DNA from 2 places in the Sporosarcina sp. QA0331 genome. Region 2 is predicted to be linked to the other one. Evidence: predicted binding sites of a transcription regulator. Region 2 holds the regulator's gene; the other holds the start of a gene.

What was found. The regulator NrdR, encoded in region 2, represses ribonucleotide reductase genes. The targets are predictions, from matches to a motif close to AACACNATATATNGTGTT.
Region 1: the regulator NrdR is predicted to act here: its motif matches at 2,478-2,495, upstream of AC0L13_RS07940 (vitamin B12-dependent ribonucleotide reductase).

What each region holds. Positions count from the first base shown of each region.
Region 1 is NZ_CM147850.1:1,626,605-1,634,090, forward strand. Features, by position in the region: gene AC0L13_RS07925 (AAA family ATPase) at 1-965, opposite strand, end outside; gene AC0L13_RS07930 (rhodanese-like domain-containing protein) at 1,035-1,352, opposite strand; gene AC0L13_RS07935 (lipoate--protein ligase family protein) at 1,486-2,355, shown strand; gene AC0L13_RS07940 (vitamin B12-dependent ribonucleotide reductase) at 2,529-5,090, shown strand; gene AC0L13_RS07945 (DUF1385 domain-containing protein) at 5,571-6,554, opposite strand; gene AC0L13_RS07950 (hypothetical protein) at 6,725-7,141, shown strand; gene aroQ (type II 3-dehydroquinate dehydratase) at 7,217-7,486, shown strand, end outside.
Region 2 is NZ_CM147850.1:1,368,212-1,375,697, reverse strand. Features, by position in the region: gene dnaI (primosomal protein DnaI) at 1-146, opposite strand, end outside; gene AC0L13_RS06580 (replication initiation and membrane attachment family protein) at 148-1,506, opposite strand; gene nrdR (transcriptional regulator NrdR) at 1,540-2,004, opposite strand; gene AC0L13_RS06570 (glyceraldehyde-3-phosphate dehydrogenase) at 2,834-3,856, opposite strand; gene coaE (dephospho-CoA kinase) at 3,984-4,580, opposite strand; gene mutM (DNA-formamidopyrimidine glycosylase) at 4,597-5,469, opposite strand; gene polA (DNA polymerase I) at 5,479-7,486, opposite strand, start outside.

The DNA of each region.
Region 1 (7,486 bases), 260 kb from region 2:
ATTAGCGCCGGATCAATCCGCTCAGGGTAATTGGTCGTCCCGATGATGAAAAGACCATCTCGTACTCGTGCACCGTCTAACGTATTCAAAAATGTGCTGCGTGTATGCTCAGGCATCGAGTCGATATCTTCGATGACAAGGATAGCTGGGGCCATTCTCGCGACTGTGCTAAATACTTCTTCAACAGAATAGCTGCCCGTATGTTCTGTAATTTGCCAGTAAATCACAGGAGCTGTCGTGGTACCGGTGATGGAACGAACGAGAGTTGTTTTTCCATTTCCTGGGGCACCATGCAATAAAATCCCGCGCTTATAAGGAAGCCCATATTCTTTGTAAAAGGTTCCATCGTTATTGAAAAACTCATCAACAGAACGATAAATATCTTTTTTTATCGTATCTTCGAGAAAAACATCGTCTCTGTCGACTGTATATTCATGTTCGAAACTCTTTTTAGTTACACCACTCTCAGTATCGACCAAATAAGTGATCGTCTGTTTCATCTGTTCCCGCTGCAAGTGGTTCACAGACTCTATGAAGTGAAGCACTTTTTCAGATGAGGGGGAGAAAATATGGTGTTCCGGCCAAGTTGAACCGCTATCAACGTAATAGACCATTTGTGTAAAGGCGATATCGTATTCCGGAAAATAGAACAGCTGATTTTCGATAGTTTCGGAAACGCGCAATTCAAACAATCGATCTGATTCCGTCTTCTCCACTTTCCCGGATGGCCGTGTGCCATAAAGATAACCGAGTGATTCGAATTGTAATTTTCCTTTTTTCATTAATTCATCAATAACAGATGCCGCGTGCGAAATAAGTTCTTCGGCTTGGATGATTTTCCAATGCTGTTCATTTCGATTATTTAATGTATCAATGATTTTCCGGATGACGAAAGCGTAATTTTCATAATTAGAATGAGCATTGTTAAATATTTCATCTACTGGTAATAAAGTTGGTTTATCCATATATGGCTCCTATTCAAGATGATATAGAAAAAGTTCCTCCAATGGAAGAACTTAAACTTGAGCTTATCGTTATTTACTTTTCACTTTTCCTGTCCACGTACGGAATCCGCCTTGCAGTTGGTACAATTGAGTATAGTCCCGTTTTTTCAAAAATAAAGCTGCTCGGGAGCTCTTGCCTCCATTTTGATCGTAAAGATAGACTGGCTTGTCCGGACGGATTTCTTTAAAACGTTGACGGAATTGTGAGTATGGAATGTTACGAGCGCCTAATATGTGACCCGCTTCAAATTCTTTCGGTTCACGCACATCAATCAACTGCACTTTTCTATAACCTTCGATAAATTGCTCTTGTGTTAAATTTGTAACAGCTTTTTTGACACGAAACATCGTTATAACAAAATACAAAATGATCGCGAGTATTACCGCTCCAAGAATAATATAATCCACAACCGATTTTCCCCTTTCTTTCTATAGTTCCATTATAAAGAATGAGTAGCACTTGTTCAATGGGAATGATAAAATGATATGCATTGCAGGTAAGGGGGTAAATGATTTGGAGAAGACAGTTTGGAGTTTTCTTAATTCAGGAAAATGCTCACCATCATATAATATGGCGCTAGATGAAGCGTTGTTGGAATGGCATAGCAGGGGAGAAATTGGTCCAGTGCTGCGTTTTTATGAATGGGAGCCGGCAACATTATCGATCGGCTATTTTCAACGTGTTGAAAAAGAAATCGATTTGGATGCTGTCGAGAAGAACGGACTCGGATTCGTACGCCGCCCGACTGGTGGAAGAGGCGTCCTGCACGAACATGAACTTACATATAGCGTTATCGTAACAGAAGAATACCCTGGAATGCCGGAAACTGTAACAGAAGCTTATCGGGTCATTTCCGGAGGACTATTAGAAGGCTTCCGAAACCTTGGGTTGCATGCAGAATTTTCTTTGCCGGCGACGAAGGAACAGAATGATAATTTGAGAAGGCCGAAAAGCGCTGTTTGTTTCGATGCGCCAAGCTGGTATGAACTTGTTGTTGAAGGTAAAAAGGTTGCTGGCAGTGCTCAAACCCGGCAAAAAGGTGTCATTTTGCAGCATGGAGCTATTCTGTTAAGTTTGGATGAAGATAAGTTGGTATCTTTGTTCAAGTTCGATTCTGAAGAAAGCAGAGAGCGTATGCGTAAAAGTTTGCCTGAAAAAGCAGTTGCTATTGATCGGTTGACAGAACGGGACATTTCTATGGAAGAATGCGTCAAAGCATTCGCCGAAGGGTTCGAAACAGCTTTGGATATCGTTCTTAAGCCAATGGAACTAACGGAAGAACAACAACTTTTTGTAAAAGAGATTGAAGAGAAAAAATATGCGAATAAAGACTGGACCTTTAGAAAGTAACTTATGGACCTTTTGTTCTATTTTTCAATGAAAATCATGTTAGTAAAGCCGTTTGGGTAAATATGTAAAAATCTATGTTCTTGAATGATGTTTCAAGATATAGTAGATTAGGTAATGTACATAATACAACATGTTGTGTTTGGTTATAACGATTACAGAGGGAGGATGCAAGGATGGTCATAGTTTCAAAAGGGCAAACGCCGAAATTGGACAAGCATCAATTGAATGCGGATATTGCGAAATTTCCACAAGTGCACCCGATTACGGAAGATATGAAAATCGTTCATAACGGAGTTTCTCGCCTTGTCATGATCGATCGCTATTCATTTAAGGATACTGAAAAGAAAACTTTGAAGGTTGGGGACTTTGTTGTCCTAACGGTTAAGGAGGATCCAAAGTTCCCGGCTCGCGGGCTAGGATTCATTCAATCTCTTGATAGTAAGAATGGGAAAGCGGATGTTTGGATCGAACCGGAATACCGTACTTCAATCGATAATCCTGAAGAGCAGGAAAATGGGGTCGTTACAAGGCCGCTTGAAGTGATTGAAAAACCGCTTGAAGTGTTTTATGAGCAGATTGCCAAAAGGAATGCGACCGGTCTTGCCCTTGTAGAAGAGACAGAAGAGAAACGCGAGGAGTCATTCAGCCGTTTCTACAATCAATTATCTAATTTGAATTTTATCCCGGCAGGCCGGGTTTTATATGGTGCAGGTTCCGAAACAGAAGTGACATTTTTCAATTGTTACGTAATGCCGTTTGTCCCGGATTCTCGGGAAGGGATTTCGGATCATCGAAAACAAGTCATGGAAATTATGAGCCGCGGCGGTGGAGTTGGAACGAACGGATCAACATTACGACCGCGAAACACACTTGCGAGAGGCGTCAACGGAAAATCGTCCGGTTCGGTATCATGGCTTGATGATATAGCGAAATTGACTCATCTTGTCGAGCAAGGCGGTTCGAGACGCGGAGCCCAGATGATCATGCTGGCGGACTGGCATCCTGACATTTGCGAGTTCATCATTTCGAAAATGCAGAATCCAAGGATTCTACGTTATCTTCTTGAACATACAGAAGACGAAATGATCAAGAAGCTTGCAAATGAAAAACTGAAATTCAAACCACTTACTGCGCAAGAGGAAGCGATGTACCAAGGAATCCTCAACTATCGCACAATACCGGGCATGGGTGGTTTCAACGAAGCGATATTGAAAGACGCAGAGACGAAACTACGTGACGGAGGAACATATTCTGTACACAATCCAGAGTTCCTTACAGGCGCGAACATTTCCGTCACTTTGACAGATGACTTCATGAAAGCTGTCGAGCAAGACGCCGATTATGAGCTCCGTTTCCCGGCAGTTGAAAAATACTCACCTGAAGAAATGGCGGCTTATAATGAAGAGTGGCATAAAGTTGGTGATGTGCGCGAATGGGAGCGTCTAGGTTATGAGGTTCGAGTTTACCGGACGATCAAAGCTCGTGCACTATGGGATCTCATTAATATTTGTGCAACTTACTCCGCAGAGCCAGGCATTTTCTTTATCGACAATGCGAATAGCGAAACGAACGCCAAAGCATACGGCCAGCAAGTCGTAGCGACAAACCCGTGTGGTGAACAACCATTAGCACCATATTCGGTTTGTAACCTTGCTGCTGTAAACCTTGCTGAGTTTGCGGATAAAGAAACAAAAACAGTGAACTACGAAAAATTGAAAGAAACAGTTCGTGTCGGCGTCCGCATGCAGGACAATGTCATCGATGCGACACCTTATTTCCTTGAGGAAAATAAAGTACAAGCCCTCGGAGAACGCCGTGTAGGACTTGGCGTCATGGGTCTTGCCGATCTCCTGATCTATTGTGAAAAAGAATACGGCTCAGAAGAAGGCAACGAACTTGTCGACAAAGTATTCGAAGCGATTGCGACAACTGCTTACCGCGAATCAATCGAGCTCGCAAAAGAGAAGGGAAGCTTCCCATTCCTTATCGGAAATACCGAGGAAGAAACGAAAGCGCTTCGGGAGGCGTATATTAACACAGGCTACATGAAAAAAATGCCGGAAGATATCCGTGAAGCTATTTTGGAACACGGTATTAGAAATTCTCATCTACTAACTGTTGCTCCGACGGGATCTACTGGAACAATGGTAGGAGTTTCCACTGGATTGGAACCATACTTTTCCTTTACTTATTACCGCAGCGGACGTCTTGGGAAATTCATCGAAGTCAAAGCGGGCATCGTAGAGGAATACTTACAACGTAATCCTGAAGCTGATTCTGACAATTTGCCAGAATGGTTCATTTCATCGATGAGCTTAGCGCCAGAAGCGCATGCAGACGTACAATGCATCATTCAGCGCTGGATCGACAGCTCGATCTCCAAGACGGTCAATGCTCCACGTGGCTATACAGTAGAGCAGGTAGAAAGCGTCTACGAGCGTCTTTATAAAGGCGGAGCGAAAGGCGGCACTGTGTATGTTGACGGTAGCCGTGACTCACAAGTGCTCACGCTGAAAGCCGAAGAGAACGAAATGGACTCTAATTATGTAGAAGAGACAGTTGAACAACGAAAAGTAGTACTCGTTAATACGATTCAAGACTTGCGTTCGACCAACGTTACAATCGGTTCTGAAGTCGGCGACACATGCCCTGTATGTAGACAAGGGACTGTGGAAGAAATGGGCGGATGCAACACATGCACGAACTGTAATGCGCAATTGAAATGTGGTTTATAATTAAATAATGGCCTGTTCTATAAGTCAATAAAATAAAACAGGCGAAGAAAAACAATTGTTTTTCTTCGCCTGTTTTTTTCTATCTTCTTATGATACTTAAAACAATCGTTTGAGATATTTGGTCCAATAAAAAGGGTAGTGAATTCGTTCTAATTTCGAAAGCGGGCCAGTAGGCTTTGGTTGGTTGCAGATTTTAAAAACCAAAAAGCAGGAAATATAAACTACTGCAAACGAACACGATTATCATTGAAATTATAAGCATCCTGTTAATTGATTGGAGTGGAAGCCGGCGACTCCTTGGGGAACAGCGTGACACGTGAGACCCCGCAGGGGAGCGAAGCGGATCGAGGAGGCTCACCGCACGCCCCCAGGAAAGCGTTTGGCTGGAACGTAAATCAACTGCCCATGTATTTAGTAAAAATCTTTAATAGAGCCAATAAAAAAAGGAAGTGCCCTAACTATTCAGGGCACTTCCTTTTATTAATTTGCAGGAACTGTTGAATCTTGTACTTTTGTGTCTGTCGACTTCAAAATATCAACATTTTCAATTCCTTGTTCTTCAATTTCAAGCAGCTTATTGAAAGAGGCAATCGCAACTTCGACCTGATTATCTTCTGGCTCTTTCGTCGTTAACAATTGCAACCATAATCCCGGATATCCTAGATACTTCAAAACTGGAATGTTGCGAAGGCTGTTCGTAAACTGCAATACTTCAAAAGAAACACCAATTACAACGGGTATTAATAGAATCCGGTTGACAATCCGTAGCCAAAAAGGATCGGCCGGAACTAAAAAGTAGATGAACATCCCGACAATCACTGTAAAGAGCAAGAAGCTGCTTCCGCATCTATAATGCAGGCGGGACTGTGCTTGAACATTCTCAACGGTAAGTGGGAGTCCGTTTTCATAAGCGTTGATTACCTTATGTTCAGCCCCATGATATTTGAAAACCCGTTTGATCAACGGTGTCATGGAGATAAGGGAAATGTACAACAACAGTAAGGCCAATTTGAAAAAACTTTCCAGCAATATTTGGGCCGTCTTTCCAGGGGCAATGAAATCAAGCATTTGCGCTAAAAAGACCGGAACGAGGGTAAAAGCGAATTTACCGAACAAAAAGGAAAGTACGCCGACCGCGGCAACGCCGATGACCATCGCAAGCTTAGAAGTTTCTTCTCCGTTCTCTTCTACTTCTTCTCCGGGCATTACATCATAACGTTCATTCGCAAACGTCAAATGTCTTGAACCGATGCCTGCAGATTCAATCAATGCAACAATCCCTCGTACAAAAGGAATCTTTTTCAATTTCATGGAGAGCGGCTTTTGCTCTTTAGGCACATAGAAATAATCGAGGGAATCATCTTTTCGCCGTATAGCTGTCACTGTATGATTTCGACTGCCGAACATAACTCCTTCAATGAGCGCTTGCCCACCGTATGCTGGCGGTTGCTGTTTTTTAGACATGGGTTAACCAACACCTTCTCTTATCAATTGAATAACTTATTTTGATTTACTGAATTTACATTATAACAAATAACTTATCTTACTATTGTACAAAAAAATGGTTGATGACTCCACCATAAAGGTTTAAAAAAGAGCCTAATTTCCGACACTCATCGTAAGGAGGAGTCGAGATGTTCACTAAAACTATGATATGGACGACGGTCTTCGCGGCTTTATTCACAACGGGAGCTTTGAAATTCTTGCATTTTTTCAATTTCATTAAATGGTCGCCTGTCGGCTGGGGTAAAAAGTGGTTATTATTCGGGTCTTCAAATGAAGGATGGAAATGGGCATTGCTATTCATTTTCCTATTACTTGCTTTTGGAATTTTCTATGCGTTTTCCAGGGCCACTTCAAAAATTCCACCGGCTATAACAGCCATTTCTATAAGTATTATTGCGGCTGTTGCCATTGAATGGATCATTTATACACCGCAAAGTCTTACGGAAGGTCTTAAGAAGCTATCTATTCCATTTCTTTCAACCATTGCAATTGTCAGCAGGTTCATTACTGGCACTGCTGTATATATGAAGAAAACTTTCGGTTGACAACTATAAATAGGTTGCGCCACTGGAACGATATGATAAAATGGGGAAGAAAATGGTGAGGGGAATGGTGTAGCTGTGAGACTGCTCGTTCTGAATGGACCGAATTTGAATCGGCTTGGAAAAAGGGAACCTGGGATCTATGGTGCGGAAACTTTGTTGGATATCGAAAACAATTTGCAATCCATTGCGAAAGAACACCTCGTTGATATTTCATTTTATCAATCAAATGTAGAAGGTGCATTGATCGATAAAATCCACGAAGCTGCTGATGCTAGATGTGATGGAATCATTTTCAATCCCGGTGCTTATACACATACGAGCGTGGCATTGAGGGATGCAATCGCT
Region 2 (7,486 bases):
ACCGTTTTATCGATTTCACTCGAATTCTCGGAAATGAATTGTTGGACGCCTTCGGACTCCATCACTTCATTCCGTAATTGCTCGTATCTTGCTGTCAGTTCTGAAGCGTTCAATACACGCTTCAATGTATTTCCGATTCGTTCCAACTTATTTCACCTCACTTCTCATTGCATCCAGTTTCGCTAGCAGCTGGCGTCTTTTTTCATCTATATCTGGATCTGCCTCGTTTTTCGGCTCCTTCTGTTCCGTTTCTTCTTTCTTGTAAAACCATTCAGGCACCTTCTCTTCCCTTGTAGGCTTCCGACTGGCTGGTTTCTTCTTCCCTTCATTCAACCACTTCATATATTGATCGTGCTCGGTACGGGATAACTCCATTGCCTTTTTGGCAGTCTCCACTTTTTTATTCGACCAATGCGAGGCGATCCGTTCCGCAAAATTATTCGTGATCTTTCCGTCGTTTCGTAAAATCATATATTGCAATAAAACGTTTACGACGCCGACGGACAATCCATGAGTGTTAATAAGCCTTTCCGCCAATTGGAGATCAACCGGAAAAGGTTCTTTTCCGTTTAAATGCCGTAGCATTTCACGAGGTGATGTATTTTCCAAATAAAATAAGAGTTCATCTTCTCGAGATTTTGGCTCAGCCTCTTTCGCAGGTTCGACATTCTTGAATATCTTTTCAACTGTCGGTACGTTTCGCGAAATATTGATCTTGTAATAATCAACCGCAGCCTTTCGAAGTCGATCTTCCGGAATCTGCATACTGTTTGCATCGAGCGCCATCATAACGACTTTCTGCATATCAAGCGGTGTCAATGAATAAAGGAATGCCAATTTCTCGATCAATTCCTTCGACACTGTGGCGAGGGAGGATTTCGGTACCATTTGTTCGGAAAGTCCTGAACGGAACAAATTGAAATCAAAGTCGGAATAAGCGAAAGGAATTCCCGGTGATTCATTGCGACCCATCATTTGACCGCCCTCTTCCATCCCTTCGGATGCACTGTATCGAATAGGTTTGAAAACATCCAAGAAAGTACGAGATACTTCCTTGTACTGTTCATCGATCGGATCTACGACCGTAAAGCGGGCTCTTAAACTTCGGTATGCCTGCTCGCCAATCTTGCTGAAAAGGAAAGTAGACAAAAGCGGGTCTTCGAAAAACGACTTTGCATCCATCGGTGGCAGCAATTCGTAGCAGAACGCACGATCCTGATCCTCCTGTTTGCAATATGTACGCAGCAAGCCGATCGCCTCGAGGGAGATTCTCGCTTCAAATACTTTCACTAACGGCATTGTTAATAAATTCATTAAATAATAATGATTAAACTCATTTTCCTTATTTCGTTCCGCATCAGCCCAAAGAGACATGAAAAGACTCATAGCGTCAGGGCCGATTAATGGTTGATAAAACAATGTGAGGAGTTGCCGGTCATAATCCGAAAATGGATGTGACAATTTGATCGTGAACGTATCGACTGGTTGTAGTTCTTGGTAAAGCATATTGTCGGAACTCCTTTTTTCCTTTATTCAAAATCAATTCTCATCTTTTTTCTTCTGCAAGTTCTGCAGTTCTTCGATAAAAACGTTTATATCTTTGTACTGGCGGTAGACTGATGCAAACCGTACATATGCAACTTCATCGACATCTGCCAATTTTTCCATGACCATTTCGCCGACATCCTTAGAATCAATCTCAACAGTACCTGAACTTCTCAATTCTTTTTCTATTAAATATACAATGTTTTTTACTGCCTCGAGGTCAACTGGACGTTTTTCACATGCCCGGATGAGCCCTCTCAACAACTTTTCACTGCTGAATTCTTCCCTTGTGCCATCCTTTTTCACTACGATGAGCGGCATTTCTTCCACTTTTTCGAATGTCGTGAATCGGAATGCGCATCTTTCACATTCACGGCGTCTTCGGATGGATCGATTCTCTTCGGCAGGTCGAGAATCGATGACCCGGGTGCCATTATAATGACAAGCTGGACATATCATTTTCTGCTTCCTCCGCATTTCCGTATAGTATATTGATTATAACAGAAGTTCATCGAAAAAATCGAAAGGGATCCATTAATATTGAGCCAATTTGTAGTGGGCATTTAAAAAGTAAAGTCTTAGAAGTGTTGATTTCCGCTCCAGGCGCGCGCTCACGTGGGGCGGGCGGTGGCCTCCTCGGTCGCTTTGCTCCACTGAGGGGTCTCGCCTGTCCCGCTAATCCCACAGGAGTCGGCGCCTTCCACTCCAATCAACGAGAAACTCTCTAAAGTACAATGACGAAGCAATAGAGATTTTTTTCTGACCAACTAATAGACCCCAGTTTAAGCGAAGAAGCTAGGGTCGATCTCAATGATCAAATTGAGCGTATGGTTGTAAAATCTCACAAAAAAATACCGGATTGAAAAATGGGATGGTCGCCTTGATCTGGGTAGGGGAAGTTAGAACAGCCTTAGTTTTAGCAGGAAAAAATCCTGAAATGAGAAAGGCAGTGTTAAAATTACAACCAAAAGGTATGCCAATCTAACAGCTTAGAATAAAGGTTTACACCATTTGATTGGAGTGGAGGTCGGCGACTCCGGCGGGAACAGCACGAGCTGAAGACCCTGGACTGAGCGAAAGCCGTAACGAAGAACGGCATTTGCGAGCACTTGCGCGAAGGAAGCCGCTGAAGCCGTGCCCGCGGTAAGCGTCCGACCGAAATGGATATCAATAGTATTATTAACAAGCTAGAATTACCAATCAAATCCCAAACATTTTATTCATACATCCATAAAAGAACAAAAACATCCAAGCCGAGTTATCGACTTGGACGTTTTTCATTTTCCAATTATGAATTCACTATGGATTTCAATTCATTTCCTACTTTAATAGCTAATTCAACAACACGTGCAGAATAGCCCCATTCATTGTCATACCAAGCAAGTACTTTCACTTTGCGATCGCCCATGACAATTGTTGATAGACCATCAATCGTCGCAGACTCTGTTGTTGTGTTGAAGTCAATCGATACGAGTGGTTCAGTCGTGAAACGAAGGATTCCTGAAAGTGGGCCTTCAGCTGCTTTAATAAATGCTTCATTCACTTCTTCCACTGTCACATCTTTTTTCACATCAACGACGAGGTCGACCAGTGACACGTTCGGAGTTGGAACACGAAGTGCCATGCCGTGGATTTTCCCTTCAAGCTCAGGCAATACGAGCGAAAGTGCTTTTGCAGCACCTGTTGAAGTCGGGATGATCGACTGCGCACAAGAGCGCGCACGGCGAAGGTCCTTATGCGGGTTATCTAAGTTTTTCTGATCATTAGTATAAGCATGAACAGTTGTCATCAACCCGTTTTCAATGCCGAATGAATCATTCAACACTTTCGCAACTGGTGCAAGGCAGTTTGTCGTGCAGCTTGCATTCGAAATAACATCATGTTTTTCAATATCAAGCTTGTCATCATTCACACCTAGAACAATCGTTACATCTTCATTTTTCCCTGGAGCAGTCAAGATGACTTTCTTAGCTCCGGCTTCCAAATGAAGGGCAGCTTTACTGCGTTCATTGAATACTCCCGTCGCTTCAATGACGATATCGACACCAAGCTCTTTCCAAGGCAACTTGGATGGGTCACGCTCCGCTATTAATTGGACACGCTTCCCATTGACAACAAGAGCATTTTCCTCCACAACGACTTCACCATCAAAAACTCCGTGATTTGTGTCATACTTAATCAAATGAGCTAGAGTTTCTGCCGGATATGATGCATTTACCGCTACTACATCAACGTCATCCTTCGTGATAATTTGACGGAAAACCATGCGGCCGATCCGCCCGAAACCGTTTATCGCTATCGAAGTAGTCATGAAAAAATCCTCCCGCGTAATGTTATATACTTTTTATCCTTTATCCGATAATTAGTATAGCACAATTTAACCGGGTGCAAAGAGTTTGTGAACGAAATAACAATGTTCTACTTTTCAGAGAATAGGATTATTTGAATGCATTCCATTTAATCAATAATTCATCCAGCTGATTTTCAGTCTCTTCCAATGATCCATTATTATCAATGACTGCATCCGCGCCTTTTTCCTTTTCCGCTATCGAAAGCTGAGAATTGATACGGGCATCCGCTTCATCTTGAGAATAGCCATTCCTGGCAATTAGACGTTCCCTTTGAACGGCAGGTGCTGCTGAAACGACGATAATTTTATCCACATATGATTGGAGTTTGCTTTCAAATAGGAGTGGAATATCCATAATGATCGTGTTAGATCCTTTCTCCAACCATTCTTCCTTTTGTCGCAGCATTTCTTTTCGGACAGCGGGGTGGATAATCCCGTTCAACTTTTTTCGCTTTTCCTCATCATCGAAAATAAGACTACCGAGCTTTTCTCTGTTCAGCGACCCGTCCGGTAGAAGGATATCAGATCCAAACGTTTCCGCGATACACGTAAGAACAGGGCTTTCAGGTTCTACGACTGCCCTTGAAATTTCATCTGCGTCAACGATCGGGTAGCCTTTTTGTTTCAACATTCGCGACACGGTACTTTTACCAGTTGCAATGCTTCCTGTCAAACCGATGATCATTGAAATCAACCTTTCCTCACCTTTGGCATTGTGGACAATAGACAGATGTCCTTCCTGCAATTTTCATGCTTTTCGTTTCTCTGCCGCATGTTCCACACACTTTCTTTCCATACATCTTCAAACGGGTTTGCATCGTTCCCGCTTCCCCGTTAATATTCCGATAATCCGAAATGGAGCTTCCTCCCGCATCAATGCTCTCTTGCAGGACATTAACGATTTCCTGGAACAATTCTCGTTTCCTTTTTTCACTGATCCGCTCCGTCGCTCGTCCGGGATGGATTTTCATTCGAAAAAGCGCTTCTGTCGCATATATGTTGCCGCAACCTGAAATGACATGGCCATCCATTATCACTTCTTTGATCGGCTTCCGTGCATATTTCGGTAATGATGCCATGGATAAGAAATGGACGACGGCAAATTCGTCAAACGGTTCAGGAGCCATATTCAGCAATGGCAAATAATCCTCTTCCTTCTGCAGTAGCCGCAGTTCTCCGAACCGGCGGATGTCGGAATAGACGAGCAATCCTCCGTCCGTCATATTAAGGACGACATGGATATGATTCTTGAATTTCTTCTCCGTGACATCTTCCAAGGAATCTACAACGAACCAAGCACCCGACATTCCGAGATGGCTGACAAGCAAGAAAGGAATCCCTTCCTTTTCTAAATGAAAATAAATATATTTACTTCTTCTAGTGACGTCCACGATCGTCATTTCTGCAAGCCCTTCAATAAAATCTTCAAGAGTTTTCCCTTTGACGATTGCTTCCTTGCCCAACTCCTTGGATTTCCTTATTACATCGGAAACATGCACTTCAGAAATTGTGCGGCCAATGGAGGTAGGCGACAATTCGCGAACGACACCTTCAACTTCAGGCAGTTCTGGCATTTCTATTCCTCACTTCGTTTCGTACCAGGAGAGACCGAACGCCCACTCCGCCTTCAAAGGGACATCGAGCGCCAATGCTGATTCCATTACTTCCGGTACTATTTTCTTCAGTTTTTCAAGTTCTTCTTCAGGCGCTTCAAAAATCAATTCATCATGCACTTGAAGCAGCATTCGTGTTTGCATATTCTCTTCTTTCAATCTTGCGTCCATATCGATCATCGCCTTCTTGATGATATCGGCAGCTGTCCCTTGTATCGGCGTATTCATAGCCGTTCTTTCCGCAAAGCTACGCAAATTGAAGTTCGAGCTCGTAATGTCTGGCAAGTATCTTCGTCTATTCATCATCGTGACGACATAGCCTTTCATCTTCGCCTCAGAGACGATGTCTTCCATGTACCGCTTTACGCCAGGGAATGTCTCGAGATACGTTTCAATGAACTTACCGGCTTCTTTACGTGTTATATTCAAGCTTTGGGACAATCCGTAGTCACTGATCCCGTAAACGATACCAAAGTTGACAGCTTTTGCAGTCCGCCTCATATCAGACGAGACGCCATCTTTATCAACACCGAATACATCCATCGCTGTTTTCGTATGAATGTCTTCCCCTTCCCGGAAAGCGGAAATCATTTTTTCGTCTTGGGACATATGGGCAAGGACTCGCAGTTCGATCTGTGAATAGTCGGCAGCGAACATGAGCCAGCCCGGCTCTGATGGAACGAATGCTGCACGGATTTTCCGGCCTTCCTCAAGTCGAATCGGGATGTTCTGCAAGTTCGGATTGATCGAGCTCAATCGACCCGTCTGCGTCAATGCTTGCTGGAATCGCGTATGGATTTTTCCATCTTCATGAATTTCTTTTGATAATCCTTCAATATAAGTGGAATTCAGTTTTCCAAGCTGACGATACGTCAATATGAAACTGATGATTTCATGCTCGCTTTCAAGCTTTTCCAACACATCTGCCGCAGTCGAATAGCCCGTTTTCGTTTTTTTGATAGGCGTCAATCCAATCTTTTCGAACAAGATCTCACCTAACTGCTTTGGAGAATTGATATTGAAAGGTTGTCCTGCCATTTCATAGATAATCGATTCGAGTTCAGATAATCTTGTGGAAAGCTGAACGCCGATTTGTTGAAGTATTCCCAAGTCCGTCTTAACACCAGTAGATTCCATTTTTCCAAGAATTTTTGCGAGTGGCATTTCGAGCTCATGATACAATTCAAACTGTTCATTTTCACGCAACTTCTCTTCAAGAATAGGTTTTAGTTTCCAAACGGCTTGAGCCTTCCTGCCAGCATGTTCCGCAAGCACCTTCTCTTCCGGTAATGATTTTTTTGCGCCTTTCCCGTACACAGCTTCATCAGGCTGCACATCAGAATAATTAAATTCCTTAGCAACAGATGCAACATCTGTATAAGAAGAAGAAGGATTCGCAATATACGTCGCCAATAATAAATCGAATTCAAAACCATTCACTTCTATGTCATATCGCAGTAAAGAAGCGTATGCTGCTTTTGAATCGGTCGTAAATTTCCTTTTATTTTCATCGCGCAGCCATTCTTGTAAACGTTCTGATTGTTGCAGGACTGTAATTGGAATGAAAAGCGCTTGTTTGCCATCCGTTAAGCTGACGCCTGTCACTTCCGTAGACAAATAATTTTCATCCATCATTTCAACATGAATCGCCATTTCATCCGCAAGCACAATCGTTTCAGCATCCGCGACGATTTGAACGTCGATTTCTGCTATAGGACCACTTTCAACCGGAGATTCCATTTTTTCAAGCAATGTCTTGAACTTTAATTCCTCGTAAATCTTTTTGACGTTTTCTTCGTCAGGGCCTGAATATGTCAAATCAGCAATTGAGATTTCGATAGGCGCATCCACTTCGATCGTTGCGAGTTTTTTGCTCATATATGCCTGCTCTTCATTCTCCGTCAAGTTCTCCTTCAGTTTTTTTCCTGAAACAGAATCTAATGATTCATATACTTTTTCGACAGTACCGTATTCCTTC